One region of the uncultured Rossellomorea sp. genome, then DNA from elsewhere that is predicted to be linked to it. Evidence: predicted binding sites of a transcription regulator. Region 1 holds the regulator's gene; the other holds the start of a gene.
The links. The regulator LexA, encoded in region 1, represses DNA repair genes until DNA is damaged. The targets are predictions, from matches to a motif close to CGAACATATGTTCG.
Positions count from the first base shown of each region.

Region 2: the regulator LexA is predicted to act here: its motif matches at 3,450-3,463, upstream of Q1B03_RS07595 (DNA repair exonuclease).

Region 1 covers NZ_CANKZT010000002.1:715,130-723,110, forward strand. The annotation lists gene spoVK (stage V sporulation protein K) at 318-1,271, shown strand; gene Q1B03_RS10475 (trimeric intracellular cation channel family protein) at 1,344-1,952, opposite strand; gene hflX (GTPase HflX) at 2,153-3,406, shown strand; gene Q1B03_RS10485 (methionine gamma-lyase family protein) at 3,425-4,702, shown strand; gene Q1B03_RS10490 (MerR family transcriptional regulator) at 4,841-5,257, shown strand; gene glnA (type I glutamate--ammonia ligase) at 5,295-6,629, shown strand; gene lexA (transcriptional repressor LexA) at 6,746-7,366, opposite strand; gene Q1B03_RS10505 (LysM peptidoglycan-binding domain-containing protein) at 7,523-7,849, shown strand; gene Q1B03_RS10510 (recombinase family protein) at 7,861-7,981, shown strand, end outside.
Region 2 covers NZ_CANKZT010000002.1:127,338-135,318, forward strand. The annotation lists gene Q1B03_RS07575 (enoyl-CoA hydratase) at 1-702, shown strand, start outside; gene Q1B03_RS07580 (YhzD family protein) at 824-1,009, opposite strand; gene Q1B03_RS07585 (ABC transporter ATP-binding protein) at 1,194-2,093, shown strand; gene Q1B03_RS07590 (ABC transporter permease) at 2,086-3,336, shown strand; gene Q1B03_RS07595 (DNA repair exonuclease) at 3,484-4,692, shown strand; gene Q1B03_RS07600 (AAA family ATPase) at 4,710-7,685, shown strand; gene Q1B03_RS07605 (MFS transporter) at 7,826-7,981, shown strand, end outside.

The DNA of each region.
Region 1 (7,981 bases):
CATAAACGCCATGAATCTGAGTAAGGATTAACAGAATTAGTTAATGAAAAGAAATGTAATTGAATAGGATGATAAGAGAGGCTTTTTTTACGTCCCTCACTTACAATGCTACAAACTAGTTTTTAACAGCTATATAATGATGAACCTGTTGTAACATAAACGAAGCAAAACACTCCGTATTTCTTTTTATTTCTCGGGAAAGCGCAGGAATAGACAGAATTCTTCATATTTGTCGAAAAAATAGGTGAAGTATAGGCGTTTGTCACCCTAAAATCCTCAGGAGCGTATACTGTCTTTAGAATAGTGAGGTGAAACCTTTGGATCAACCAATGAGAATGAAAAATAATGGTCAAATCAGCATTGTATTGAATTCTCAAAAACGGAGTTCAGTACGAGATACGTTGAGGCATGAATCTCTTCCTCAGTCTCTCCCTCAAGAGCATGTCGCTTTAAAAGAAATAGAAGAAGAACTCGGATCTCTTGTGGGAATGGAAGAAATGAAAAAAATGGTGAAAGAAATTTATGCATGGATATATGTCAATAAGAAACGTGAAGCAATGGGGTTGAAAGCAGGAAAACAAGCACTTCATATGATGTTCAAAGGAAACCCCGGTACAGGTAAGACGACCGTAGCAAGAATCATTGGAAAACTGTTCTTGAAAATGAATGTACTTTCTAAAGGACATTTAATAGAAGCAGAGAGAGCTGATCTGGTCGGTGAATATATTGGACACACAGCTCAAAAAACAAGAGACCTTGTCAAAAAAGCCCTAGGAGGCATTTTATTTATTGATGAAGCGTATTCTCTCGGCAGAGGCGGAGAAAAGGATTTCGGGAAAGAAGCGATTGATACACTTGTCAAACATATGGAAGATAAGCAGCATGAATTTATCTTGATTCTGGCAGGATATTCGAGGGAAATGGATCACTTTCTCACCTTGAATCCAGGACTGCAATCACGATTTCCTCTCGTATTTCATTTTCCTGATTATTCAGTTGATCAGCTGATGGAAATTGGCAGAAGGATGTTAGAAGAGAAGGAGTATTTATTAAGTCACGATGCAGAAAGAAAGATAAGGGAGCATCTTCATTCAGCTAAAAATACACTATCTCCCATGGCATTTTCAAATGGAAGATATGTACGGAATGTATTAGAAAAGTCAATCCGTGCTCAGGCAATGCGCCTCCTAATGGAAAATTGCTATGATCGACATGATTTATTAACCATTCGCAGCAATGATCTGGTGTTTAACAAAGCTTCTTCTGAATGACCATACTTAGTAAACAATAAGAATCTAAGAATCTATGAAAAAAATGCATTCATAAAAGAATGCATTTTTTCATTAAACATGTGCTCTTAAGCTCCTATTCGGCAACCTCCATTTATATAAGTAGGAAAGTACTCGCAACGTCGTGGTAATGATGAATAAAGAGTACAGTTCAAAGGCTGAATGGACAATTCCCAGTCCAATGGCCGCTCCACAAAGAACCGCCCACACAGCATAAATCTCTGATCGAAGCACTAACGGTTTCCGGCCGGCAAGAAGATCGCGAATGATTCCACCGCCGCTTCCCGTCAATACGGCTGCCACAATGACAGCACTTATCGGGTGATTCATTTCAGAAGCGTATAGTGCTCCTTGGATGGCGAAGGCTGATAGACCTATTGCATCAAAGAAATTCCCCCATTTTCTCCAATGCTTAAGGAGATTATTAGGGAAAAGAAAAACGGCTGTTATAGATAGAAGGGCTATCTGAAATAACATGCCTTGTTCCCACAGAGCGGAAACAGGGACGCCGATCAATAAGTTCCGAATGGCACCTCCACCAAATGCTGTGACAATTCCTAATATATAAACACCAAGTATATCGTATTCCTCTTCCATGGCAATGATAGCTCCTGAAATAGCAAAAGCAATGGTACCAATAATGCTCAATACTTCCCATGTCATACACATTCCTCCTAACCCTATTACAATATGCTACATGCCAGTATGTAGAATGTGAGCGATGTTTTGTTTATTCAAACATACTGATTTTAACACGTTTGCACTTAATTGCAACCATTTTTCATTACCTTTTACATAGAGTTTACGAGACGAATTTGGTATGATGAAAATGATAATGAAACGTACAGAAAGAAGGATGTTTATTGAAGAATGAAGTGAAGGAAAAAGTCATTCTTGTTGGGTGTCAACTGGAGGAAGAAGACTTGCGTTTTCAGTATAGTCTAGACGAGCTTGAAGAGTTGACGGAAACGGCTCAAGGTCAGGTTGTGGCTATATTAACTCAAAAGCGGGATCGCGTTCATCCTGGTACATATATAGGAAAAGGTAAAGTGGAAGAGCTGGCCCTTTTAGAAGAACAATTAGAACCGGATATTATCATTTTTAATGGTGAACTATCTCCGAGTCAAATCAGGAATTTATCAAAAGATTTAAATGCAAGGGTGATTGATCGTACTCAGCTGATCCTGGATATTTTCGCTGGGCGCGCCCGTTCAAGAGAAGGGAAATTACAAGTAGAACTTGCTCAACTTCAATACCTTCTTCCTCGATTAATCGGTCAAGGGGCGTCTCTCTCAAGGTTGGGAGGAGGAATTGGTACAAGAGGGCCGGGTGAAACAAAGCTGGAAAGTGACCGTCGTCATATTCATCGCAGAATTGATGACATTAAGAAACAACTGCAGATCATAGTTGAACACAGAGAAAGGTATCGTGAACGGAGAAAGCGTAACAAAGCCTTTCAAATAGCATTGGTCGGCTATACAAACGCAGGCAAATCGACTTTGTTTAATAGAATCTCATTAGCAGATTCTTATGAAGAGAATCAACTCTTTGCTACATTGGACCCGATGACAAGGAAGATGCCCTTGCCCAGCGGATACACGGCATTACTTACGGATACTGTCGGATTTATCCAAGATCTCCCGACTACATTAGTAGCGGCGTTTCGCTCTACGCTGGAAGAGGTAAAGGAAGCGGATCTTCTTCTCCATGTTGTGGATAGTTCAAATCCGGATTACAGTCAGCACGAAAAGACCGTTCAAGCTTTATTAGAAGACTTGGACATGAATGGACTGCCTCAGCTAACGGTATACAATAAGAAAGATGTAATGGACCCTGACTTTGTTCCGAGTAGTGAATGGGATCATATAATGATCAGTGCCTTAAACGAACACGATCGCGGGCAGCTTTTATTAAAAATAGAAGAAATCGTGAAAAAACATATGACATCTTATCATGTATTCATTCCAGCGAGTGAAGGGAAGGCCCTTTCACAATTAAAGAATGAAACCATCTTAAGAAAACTGGAATTTATAGAGGAAAGCCAGGTTTATGAATTGACGGGCTATCACTTGGAAGATCATCCAATCGCAGGAAACATCAAGAAATTTCAAAGGTAGAAGGGAAACAAAAATCTCATGTATGAACAATTAGTGCACGGAACCATTCTAAAGCCACTGGTAACAAAAGTTGAAGCAAGCATTAAAGAAATTCATAAACAAATAGAAGAAAGAGCGGAAAAAAACCAGTTTAATGTACTTAGATCTTTTCAAAAGCATCGTGTAAGTGATTCTCATTTTATTCCTTCCACAGGATATGGGTATGATGATGCAGGGAGAGACACATTAGAAAGTATTTATGCAGATGTATTTGGGGGAGAAGCGGGACTGGTGAGACCTCAGATCATATCAGGCACTCATGCAATCTCAATCGCCTTATTTGGTGTACTTCGACCTGGGGACGAACTGGTGTATATAACGGGAAAACCATATGATACGTTAGAAGAAATTGTTGGTATTCGCGGAGAAGGGACCGGTTCTCTGAAAGACTTTCAGATTGGCTATCAAAGTGTTGATTTACTCGAATCAGGAAAAATCGATTTTGAAAAAGTGGCTAAAACGATTTCTTCCAAGACAAAAATGGTAGGGATACAGCGGTCTAAAGGATATGCCAATAGACCTTCATTTACTCTAGATGAAATCAAAGAAATGATTGATTTCGTTAAAGAAATTAACCCTGAAATCGTCGTCTTTGTAGATAATTGCTACGGAGAATTTGTTGAAGAAAGAGAGCCTTGTCACGTAGGTGCAGACTTAATGGCCGGTTCCCTTATTAAAAATCCTGGTGGCGGCCTTGCTAAAACAGGAGGATATATCGTTGGGAAAAAAGGATACGTAGATGCATGTTCATATCGAATGACCTCACCTGGCATAGGGGCCGAGGCCGGGGCATCTCTTTACAGTTTGCAAGAAATGTATCAAGGCTTCTTTTTGGCGCCACATGTGGTGGCACAGTCATTAAAGGGTGCCGTCTTCACATCCGCTTTCTTAACGGAGCTTGGCATGGATACAAATCCAAGTCCTTATGCACAACGAACAGATTTAATCCAGTCGGTACAATTCAATGACAGAGATAAGATGGTTGCATTTTGTCAGGCAATCCAGTTTGCATCCCCTATAAATTCTCATTTCACTCCATATCCCAACTATATGCCTGGCTATGAAGATGACGTCATTATGGCCGCAGGAACATTCATACAAGGTTCCAGCATTGAATTATCTGCAGACGGACCGATAAGACCACCTTACGTAGCGTATGTCCAAGGGGGGTTAACTTACGCCCATGTAAAAATCGCCGTTTGCATAGCAGTAGATAATTTGATTGAAAAAGGTTTAATCACTGTTGCGAACGGATAATAAAGTAGTAATTGGATAGTCTAATTTTGACTATCCCTTTCTTTTGATTTCTTATGTAAGAAAATCTAACATATGATTGACAGATCTCCTTACATTACATATAATAAGGTCAAGAAGGAAAGAAAAGGAGGAATCAAGATGAGCGGAAGTGAAATTCGTCGAACGATGGCATTATTTCCTATTAGTATTGTCATGCAGCTCACGGACTTAACGGCTCGTCAGATTCGCTACTATGAAGAGCATCAGCTGATCAACCCTGCACGTACTGAGGGGAATCGCAGGCTCTTTTCCTTGAATGACATTGATAAGTTATTGGAAGTAAAGGATCTGTTAGATCAAGGCATCAACATGGCTGGGATTAAGAAGATATTTGCTGTATCCAGTCATAATGAAAGTAAAGTGGTATCTGACGTAAGTAATGAAAAGGAAGAAAAAGCACGACAAGATCTATCTGATGACGAGCTGCGTAAATTACTCCGAAATGAATTGATGCATTCTGGTCGATTTACTAAAGCATCTTTGCGTCAAGGTGACATGTCTCGCTTTTTTCATTAAATAAAACCTTTAATAATCTTGAGGAGGAAATACGTAAATGGCAAAGTATACTAGAGAAGATGTTCTAAGATTAGCGAATGAAGAAGGTGTAAAGTTCATTCGACTGCAATTCACTGACATTCTGGGGACGATTAAGAACGTAGAAATCCCTCTGAGTCAACTTGAAAAGGCATTAGATAACAAGATGATGTTTGACGGATCTTCAATTGAAGGATTCGTTCGTATCGAAGAATCAGATATGTACCTATTCCCTGATTTAGATACTTGGTTAGTATTCCCATGGACAGCTGAAAAAGGAAAAGTAGCCCGTCTAATCTGTGATATCTACAATCCAGATGGCACTCCATTCGAAGGAGATCCGCGTAACAACTTAAAGCGCATCTTAAGCCAAATGGAAGAGCTGGGGTTTACTGACTTCAATCTAGGACCTGAGCCAGAATTCTTCCTCTTTAAATTAGACGTAAACGGTGAGCCGACATTAGAATTAAACGATAACGGTGGTTATTTCGATTTAGCTCCTACAGATTTAGGGGAGAACTGCCGTCGTGATATCGCATTAGAACTAGAAGAAATGGGCTTTGAAATCGAAGCATCTCACCACGAAGTTGCTCCTGGTCAACATGAGATCGACTTTAAATATGCAAGTGCATTAAGAGCATGTGATGATATCCAAACATTTAAACTAGTAGTTAAAACGATTGCACGTAAGCATGGTTTGCACGCTACATTCATGCCAAAACCACTATTTGGTGTAAATGGATCAGGAATGCACTGTAACATGTCCCTATTCAAAAATGGGGAAAACTCTTTCTTTGATGAAAAGGGAGATTTGCAATTAAGCGATACAGCTCGTCAATTCCTTGCAGGTATCATTAAACATGCCACTGACTTTACAGCGATCACGAACCCGACTGTAAACTCATACAAACGTTTAGTACCTGGATATGAAGCTCCTTGTTATGTTGCATGGTCTGCTCGTAACCGCAGCCCATTAATCCGTATCCCTGCTTCTCGTGGATTAAGCACACGTGTAGAAGTTCGTAGTGTTGACCCGGCGGCTAACCCATACCTGGCGATGGCTGTATTACTGGCAGCTGGATTAGATGGAATCAAAAATAATCTTCCAGCTCCTAAGCCAATCGACCGCAACATTTATGTCATGGACAAAAAAGAGCGTGAAGAAGCAGGAATCGTAGATCTTCCAGCAACATTACACGCTGCATTAGAAAACCTTAAAACAAATGAAGTAATCGTTAAATCCCTTGGAGAACACATCTTCGAACACTTCGTTGAAGCGAAAGAAATCGAATGGGATATGTTCCGTACACAAGTACACCCATGGGAGCGCGAGCAATACATTCAAATGTATTAATCCTTAAACAGTGGGTCGTAGCAAAAACGCTACGACCCACTGCTTTTTTATTCTTTAATAGTCTTCCAAATTACATAAAAAATTAAGCCGCTATTAAACATAGCGGCTTAAACCTATTAATGTACTTGACGATAAACTCCGACAACTTTTCCTAAAATGGATACATTTCGTAAAATGATCGGATCCATTGTTGAATTCTCTGGTTGTAATCGAACATAATCCTTTTCTTTAAAGAAACGTTTTACAGTCGCTTCATCTTCCTCGGTCATCGCTACGACGATATCTCCATTGTTCGCTGTTTGCTGCTGACGCACGATAACGAAATCCCCATCCAAGATCCCGGCTTCTATCATACTATCACCCATGATTTCCAGCATGAAGACCTGTTCATCAGAAGGTGCCATACGCTCAGGCAGTGGAAAGAATTCTTCTACATTCTCGACAGCAGTGATGGGTTGACCTGCTGTAACCTTACCGATTAAAGGAACGTTCACAACTCGCTGGCGTGGAATCGTATCCTCTTCAAGATTTAAAATTTCGATGGCTCTTGGTTTGGTGGGATCCCGGCGAATGAGGCCTTTACTCTCTAACCTGGCCAGATGTCCGTGTACGGTGGAACTAGAAGCAAGACCAACGGCTTCCCCGATTTCCCGGACGGAAGGTGGATATCCTTTTTCTCTTACTGCAATTTTAATATATTCTAGTATGTCTTGCTGTCTTTTAGACAATTTTGTCATGTTCACGCACCTCTATTATAGATCTTATGTTCCCATTATAGCATGTCTTTCCAGCTGATACAAACATAAGTTCGAATTTCTGTTGACACCAAACGAATGTTCGTATTACAATAAAAATAACAAAACAGAACAAACATTCGTATGGAGGTATTTTTTATGTTATCACACATTTGGAATCGTTTCTCTTACATTATTATATTATTTGTTTTAGCGCTTTTTTCTGCAGCCTATTTACTATTTGTCATGGCAGATCAACCGTCTTATCAAAGTATCACCGTTCAGGATGGAGACACGCTCTGGACTATTGCCAAACAATATAATGAAGAATACTCTATGACAGTGGAAGAATTTATCGCTTGGGTAGGAGAGGAAAATAATCTCACATCATTCTCGATCAAGCCCGGTGAATCACTTGTGTTACCTATAGAAAATCCGACATTATCCACCCATTCAGATTATGAATTGGTAATGAACGAAGAATAGAGGGATAGAAGATGAAGGCAGTAATTTACTGCAGAGTAAGTACAAAGAAAGACACACAGGAAACATCTTTGGAACGTCAAGAAGAGGAATTAGTGAAATTAGCACAAGAACACCAATACGAAGTGGCTGCTA
Region 2 (7,981 bases), 590 kb from region 1:
TTGGACGCCGGGCTCATGAGTGAGCTACTGGCTGCTTTAAAGGAAGTGAAAAATGATCCAGCGATTTCTTTATTGGTCCTGACAGGGGAAGGGAAGGGGTTTTCCTCTGGGGGAGATATTAAATCCATGCTTTCATTAAGCGGTGAAGAGCAGTTCTCAAGTATTATGGACACCATCAATGAATTGGTCATGACGTTGTACTCTATGCCGAAAATAGTTCTGACAGGCATTCATGGAGCGGCTGCTGGCCTTGGGTTCAGCCTCGCTCTTGCTTCTGACTATATCTTATGTGAGGAAGACAGCAAACTCGCCATGAACTTTATCGGCATCGCCCTGATACCAGATGGAGGAAGTCACTTTCTCTTACAAGAGCGCCTGGGAACGCATAAAGCAAAACGAATGATCTGGAACGGAAAAGTTTTCGAGGGACAAGAAGCCCTTATGAAAGGCCTGGTCGATGAAGCGATACCTTCGGGTAAATTAGAGGAAGGCATCGAGCGCTACACGAAACAAGTGTTAAGTGCACCGACGAAAGCGATGCTGAAAACGAAAGAAGTGTATGTCAATTTAAACAAAGACAGGCTTCAGCGTGCACTTGATCTCGAAAAAGAGGGTCAATGGCTCATGCGTCAAACCTCCGATCACCAAGAAGGCATTCGTGCATTCGTGGAAAAAAGAAGACCTGAATTCAAGGGGGAATAATGGTTAATAAGGACTGACCTGATGGGGGTTGGTTCTTTTTTCGTTCAATGAATCATCCCTCTCTAACAAAAAAAATGCACCGCAGGCCACTCGGGGTGACCCGCAATGCAGGATGTTCATCTTACACATGAAACAACAATAGTTTCCCCAGAGGAGAAGTGCAGCGGTGAGTATGATCGGAATAGCCTTTTTCCTCTAACATGGATTCTCCCATTTTCTTTGCATCACTATCGGATGAAGCTTCAAATGATTCATCGAGAATCTTTTTGCCGTCTTTTTCAAAGACTGTCAGTTTGTAGACTTTCATAGTAATTTACCCCTTTGTATAGAATTCATTTACTCTTTTATTTTTTCATATTATCTTTTTTTTGGAAAGTCTAAATAATTTGATAATGAAAAAGAGTTGGGAAATGAAACCTTTTGTGGATAAAATCGTAGAGTACTAGAGAGAAAAAGGATGCTCGTTTATGGGTACAGGAGGGAATGCTGATATGAGTTTGCGTATTCAACAGGTAACCAAGAGGTTTGGAAATTTCACAGCAGTGGATGAGCTGTCACTTGAAATTCCACCGAGTGAAATGTTCGGATTCCTCGGGGCGAATGGAGCCGGGAAGACGACGACATTTCGAATGGTGTTAGGTTTGTTAGATGCAACTGAAGGGCAGATTACGTGGAATGGGAAAGGGATTGATTATACCACAAGTCCAGAGATCGGATATCTTCCGGAAGAAAGAGGGTTATATCCGAAAATGAAGGTAAGCGATCAGATCGTCTATCTGGCCCGTCTTCGCGGAATGGAGAAAAAGGCGATACTGAAGGAATTGGAGTATTGGTTGGAGCGATTCAATGTTCCCCAATATATGAATAAGAAAGTAGAAGAGCTTTCAAAAGGGAATCAGCAAAAAATTCAATTTATCGCATCGGTCATTCATAAACCCAAATTATTGATCTTAGACGAGCCTTTCAGCGGTCTGGACCCTGTAAATGTCGAGCTGTTGAAGGATGCCGTCCGGGAAATAAAGAAAAATGGAACGACAATTGTGTTTTCCAGTCATCGCATGGAACACGTAGAGGAGCTTTGTGAAAGCTTATGCATCATGCATAAAGGACGTCCTGTGGTCCATGGAGGCTTGAAGGAGATCAAGCGTTCCTTTGGGAAGAAAAATGTCGTGATTCATGCAGACTTTGACCTTCTCTACTTGAAGGACTTGCAGGGTGTGACAAAGCTTGTGGAAACAACGGAGGGAGTTCTTCTTCAAGTTGAATCTGAGGCTGCGGCTGAAAGAGTATTTCATGATGTCGTACAAAAAGGATTCCTTCGAAAATTCGAATTAGAGGAACCTTCCCTGAACGATATTTTTATAGAAAAGGTGGGGACTTCTTATGAATAATTTCTTCTTGATCCTGGGTCACTCCTATCTGTCGAAGCTAAAGGCAAAGTCATTTATCATATCCACGGTCATCATAGCCGCTGCCATTGTATTACTGGCCAATTTTGAAAGTGTCATATCGAACTTCAGTAATGATGATACAAGTAGGGTAGCAGTTCAGGACGAAACAGGTAAGATGTTCGATCCGCTACTGCAACAGCTGGAGGTCATGGATAGTGATATAAAGCTGGAATCAACCTCCCAACCTACCGGAGAAATCGAGAAGAAAATAGAATCTGAAGAGATAAAGGGATTACTGGTATTAAGTGAAAGCCCGGAAGGACTTCCACAAGCTCTTTATAAATCCAATTCATTATCAGAGTCTAACGTGACAGGGGAATTGCAAATCGCCCTGCAAAATGTAAAATCCTCACTGGCTGCCAGTCAACTGGAGCTTTCAGGCGATGAACTGGCCCTGTTAAGCGGTCCCGTTGCTTTTGAAAAGGAAGCCCTTGTCGAAGGAGCCAAGTCTGAAGAAGAACTGAGTCAGGCGAGAGGCATTGTGTATGTTCTATTGTTCTTTATTTATTTCTCTGTCATTGCTTACGCTAACATGACGGCCATGGAGGTCGCGACAGAAAAAAGCTCGAGAGTCATGGAAATTCTGATATCCAGTGTGTCTCCGGTAAAACAAATGTTTGCAAAGATCATTGGAATCGGTCTCGCCGGCTTGACTCAATTAGCCGTTATCCTGGCAGTAGGCTATTTTACTATGATTCGCAAGAAAGATGAACTAGTCGGGGGCTTCTTTGAAGGATTCGGATTTGAGTCTCTGTCCTTGAGTGTCGTTATCTACGCGATCATCTTCTTCTTATTAGGATATTTCCTGTATGCGACCCTTGCAGCATTACTGGGATCCCTTGTCAGTAGAATTGAAGATGTGCAGCAGATGATTATGCCGATGACCTTCCTGATCATGATCGGATTCTTCATCTCCATGTTCGGTCTTGGAAATCCGGAAGCGGGCTTTGTCACGATTACATCTTATATCCCGTTTTTCACACCGATGGTGATGTTCCTGCGCGTAGGGATGCTGAATCTTCCGGTGTATGAACCGATCATCGGGATTGTGGTCCTTCTTGCGACGATCATTATTCTCGGGGTATTTGGGGCACGTGTGTATCGTGGTGGAGTGCTTCTTTATGGAAAGTCCAATTCCTATAAAGATATTAAGAAAGCAATCGATTTAACATCGAAAAAATAATCTGGAACGAAAGGCTGTCTCCGTCGCTCGGGGCAGCCTTTCTCTGTGAATCGTACAAATTGTGAATACATACTGAAATTATCCCCGGTTTTAGGATATAATGAAAGAATATTAGAACATATATTCGTAGTGCGAGGAGGAAACTTCATGGATAAAATCCGTTTTTTTCATGTAGCAGATTTACATCTGGATAGTCCGTTTATTGGCCTTAAACATTTACCGAAAGAAGTGTTTGAACGTATTCATAATAGTACTTTCGCTTCATTTGAAAGAGTGGTCAGGGAAGCGATTCATAGACAAATTGACTTTATGATCATCAGCGGGGATCTGTTTGACGAAGAAGATCGAAGTATTCGGGCGCAAGCGAAATTATTGAAGCAATTTAATCAATTGCACGCACACAACATTCCTGTATACGTCGTGCATGGCAATCATGATCATCTTGGAAGCTATCGATTAGAGCTCGATATGCCGGAGAATATACATATTTTTAACAAGGATACCGAAGTGAAGCAAGTTACCACTCAAAGTGGAGAAACCGTCGATATTGTGGGATTTAGCTATGATACCAGACATATTAGAGAACGAAGGATAGAAGGCTTTCCTAAACGATCCGAGGACCGCTATACAATCGGTATCCTTCATGGCAGCGAAGGAAGTGTTCACTCTTCTCATGAAACATACGCTCCTTTTACTATCAGTGAATTATTGGAGAAGAATTACCATTACTGGGCCCTCGGGCATATTCATGAGCGACAGATTCTACATGAAGATCCTTTTATCGTCTACCCAGGAAACATCCAGGGAAGGCACAGGAAAGAAACCGGGATGAAGGGATGTTATGTAGTGGAGCTTGATCAACACCATACAGAGTTAAGTTTTATTCCGACTCACGACATGATGTGGAAGACATGCACAGTATCCCTCCAAGGTGTCCACCGCTTTGGAGAAATGTTTCAGCGTATCCAGCAAGCCCTTGAACCCCTGAACGACGGGGATATGCTAATAGAGGTCGTCCTGAACCATGATGAGTCACTTCCTCAAGACGTGGTGGGAAAAATAGAAAATGGTGATCTGCTGGAAGCATTGCAGTCAGATTATGAGGGTCAAGAGGGGGTGAAGTGGATTCATTCAATACGGTGGAATCAAGCAAAAGCGAGTCGGGGCATTGAACAGGATCCGTTTAAACAGGAGGTTATGGCGACCCTGGAGGAGATGAATGAAGAAGAGTGGGAGGATGCCTTGGCAGAGCTGTATGAGCACCCTACAATTTACCGCTTCCTGGATCCCTTAAAGGAAGAAGAGAAGAAATCTTTAATAGAAGAAACAGAGCACTTGTTACAAAATAAAGGCTGAACGTGGAGGTGAATGAGGTGAAACTACTCGAACTTCATATTTACGGATACGGAAAAATAGAAAATAAGCGTTTTTCCCTAAAGGACCTTCAATTATTTTATGGGGAAAATGAAGCTGGTAAATCAACGATCATGTCTTTCATTCATAGCATTTTATTCGGTTTTCCGACTAAGCAGCAATCACTCCTGAGGTATGAACCGAAATCATCGACAGAGTATGGCGGGAAAATTCTTTGCCAAATGGATGGTCATGGTACCGTAAGTATCGAGCGCATCAAGGGCAAGGCGACAGGTGATGTAACCGTCCAATTCGAAGACGGAAGAATGGAAGGAGAAGAAACCCTTCAACAATTGCTGGGGCATATGGACAGAGCAACCTACCAAAACATATTCTCGTTCAACCTGGAAGGACTCCAAAACATCCAGCGCCTCAAAAAAGAAGACTTGAACCGTTACCTCTTCTCTGCAGGCTCTACAGGGACGGACCTGCTTTTACAGCTGGAACAAAACTGGCAAAAAGAAAGGGAGCAGCTGTTTAAGAAATCAGGTAGAAAACCGATGATCAATACGGTGTTGACACAACTAAAATCCCTTGAAAAACAAGTAAGGGAAGGAAAAGAAAAAAATGAACAATACCGTCCGCTTATAGCAAAGCAACAATCGTTGGAAACCCGTGTTTCATCCATGGAGGCAGAGAAGGCGGATCTGACTGAAAAAAAACAGAACCTGGTTTCGGTTAATGAAAACTGGGACTCACTATCTGGCTTCAAAAGAGTGAAAGAGCGGCTTGCACAGCTGGAAGCAATCGAGTTTCCTGCAAAAGGATTAGAACTCTTAAACGAGCTTAAAACCGAAGAAAGACAGGTATCAGCGTACCTTGAATCCTTGATGGCGAAACAAGAAAAACTCCAAAACAAATTAGAATCCGAAGAAATTGATACTTCCATAAATGAAGACCTTCCATTTATGGAAAAGATAATGTCTCAACAATCCTTTTATCTGAAATGGAAAGAAGAAAGCAGCGAACGGAGCAGAGAACTGAAAACGGTGCGTAGTAAAATCAATGATACGATCCGGGAATTAGGATTAACAGTTGAAATGGAGGAAATCCAGTCACTGGATACAAGCTTAATGATGTCCGACCGTATTCAAAATGCGCTAGATCAGCAATCAAAGCTCCTTCATGAACGTGATAGCTTGCATAAGCATTACGAAGAGGAAAAAGAAGAACTTCACCGCATTGAAAGCAAATGTGATGACTTAGAAGAGCGACTGATGGAAGAAGATGAGTATCAGGAATTACAAAGGACGGTGAAAAGCCAATCTTCCCGGCAAGTTTCACGTGGTCAGGCACACTGGATGAACATGCAAGTGAAAGAGGCAGAAGAACGATTCAGCAGAAATAAGGCATCCCTTTCTCAACAGCTCCTATTAATCGGTGCAGCACTCCTCCTTTTATCCGGGTTCGGTGCGTGGGCAATTGTGACCGGGAATTGGCTGGTTACAGGGATCAGCCTGCTGCTCCTAATGGTGGTCGGAGCAATGGGCATGCAGGCCAGGGGGAATCTGCAGGAAGAATCAAGGAGCCTTCAAAAAGCAAAAGCAAGAGCAAAAGAGCTCCAGCCTGAAGGGAAGTTGGAATTCAACTCTCCCGAAAGAGCTGAGCAAAGCTTAAAGCAGCAAATGGAACTGAGGAGCGAGTGGAAGCAGCGTATTCTTTCATTAGAAGAGCAGCAAGCAAAACTTCAGAAGCTCCATGAGAAACAGAAGGGAATAGAAAAAGAAATTGTTCTAGGAGAGGAAAGAGTATCCCACTTGATATCAGAGCTTTGTTTACCTCCTGACTTTCACTGGAAGTGGCTGCGTGATGCGTTTGCCAAAATGAAAGAAGCGGTCTCTAACTATGAAGCTTATATCCATTTAAAAGAAGAACAAGCCTATGTCTTCAACAAAATGAATGAGTATAAGGAAGACTGCCAGGAATGGTTCCATCGACATTCTCTCACGTTTACGACAGTCGAGGAGGCTCTGATAAAACTGAAGGGGATCACCCAGGATATTGAAAAGAGAAAGCTTATAATCAATAGTATCCAATCGGAACTCGAGCCTCTTTCTCTTGAGATAGAGAAACTTTCCATTGAATTGAGAAAGATCCGTGATGAAAGCCAAACTCTTATTGAGTCTGCTGGCTGCCTGAACGAAGCTGAATTTCGCGAAAAAGCACTTCACGTCGAAGAAAGAAACGAGCTATCTGCTCAATATAGTGGAATAAAAACACGAATGACGAAACGAACTTTCGATACATTTCTCCGGTTCGATTCCCAGGAAGAAATCAGGAAAGAATTAACACGCGTGTCACAAAGAATTGATAAGCTTTCGGCAGAGCTGTCCGCTCATCAAAAAGAGCTCGCTTCCATTTCGTATGAAATAAAGGTGTTAGAAGAAGGAAAGAGTTACTCCAGCATCCTACAGGAGTTTCAAGGCAAGAAAGCGGAGCTTCAGGAGCTTGCTTACGAATGGTCAAAGTATACGTTAGCACAAGTGTCCTTAAGCAAAACAATGGATCTCTACCAGAAAACCAAGATGCCTAAAGTGATGAAACTTGCAGAAGAAAATTTCAGAGAGCTTACAGAAGATCACTATCTTCGCATTTTCTTGCAAGAAGATGAGATGATCAGGGTTGAGAGGAAGGACGGTGCAGTCTTTCACGCAGTTGAGCTCAGTCAAGGAACGAAAGAGCAGCTTTACATCGCTATTCGCTTTGCCCTTATACAATCTTTCCGCGACAAGTACCCATTGCCGGTACTGATCGATGATGGGGTAGTCAACTTTGATCGAGAGAGAACGAACGCATTTTTAAAGCTGCTGAGGAAAATGGCAAAGAAGCATCAAATTCTGTTCTTTACCTGTCATCCTCATATTAAAAATACGTTCTCCGGTGAGGAAATGATTGTGTTAAAGCGGATGGAAAAGGAAGCGATACGCACTTCCTGATTTTTTGTCCATTAGAATTAGCAAAAATCTCCTGGATTCGTTACAATACTACAAGGAGTTGTTTAATCATTCATGACGGCTGATAATGAAAAGGAGTCGCATGGGAAAGAATTGAGTGCTAGAAAGAAGGAACACATAGTATGACAAAAACAAAAGGGTGGAAACGAAATCGGGGGCCACTGGCACTACTCAGCTTTAACTTATTTATCGTCATGGTCGGAATCGGGCTGGTCATCCCCATTCTTCCTTTCTACGTAGAAAAATTCAACGCCAATGCTCAAACGCTCGGAGCGTTG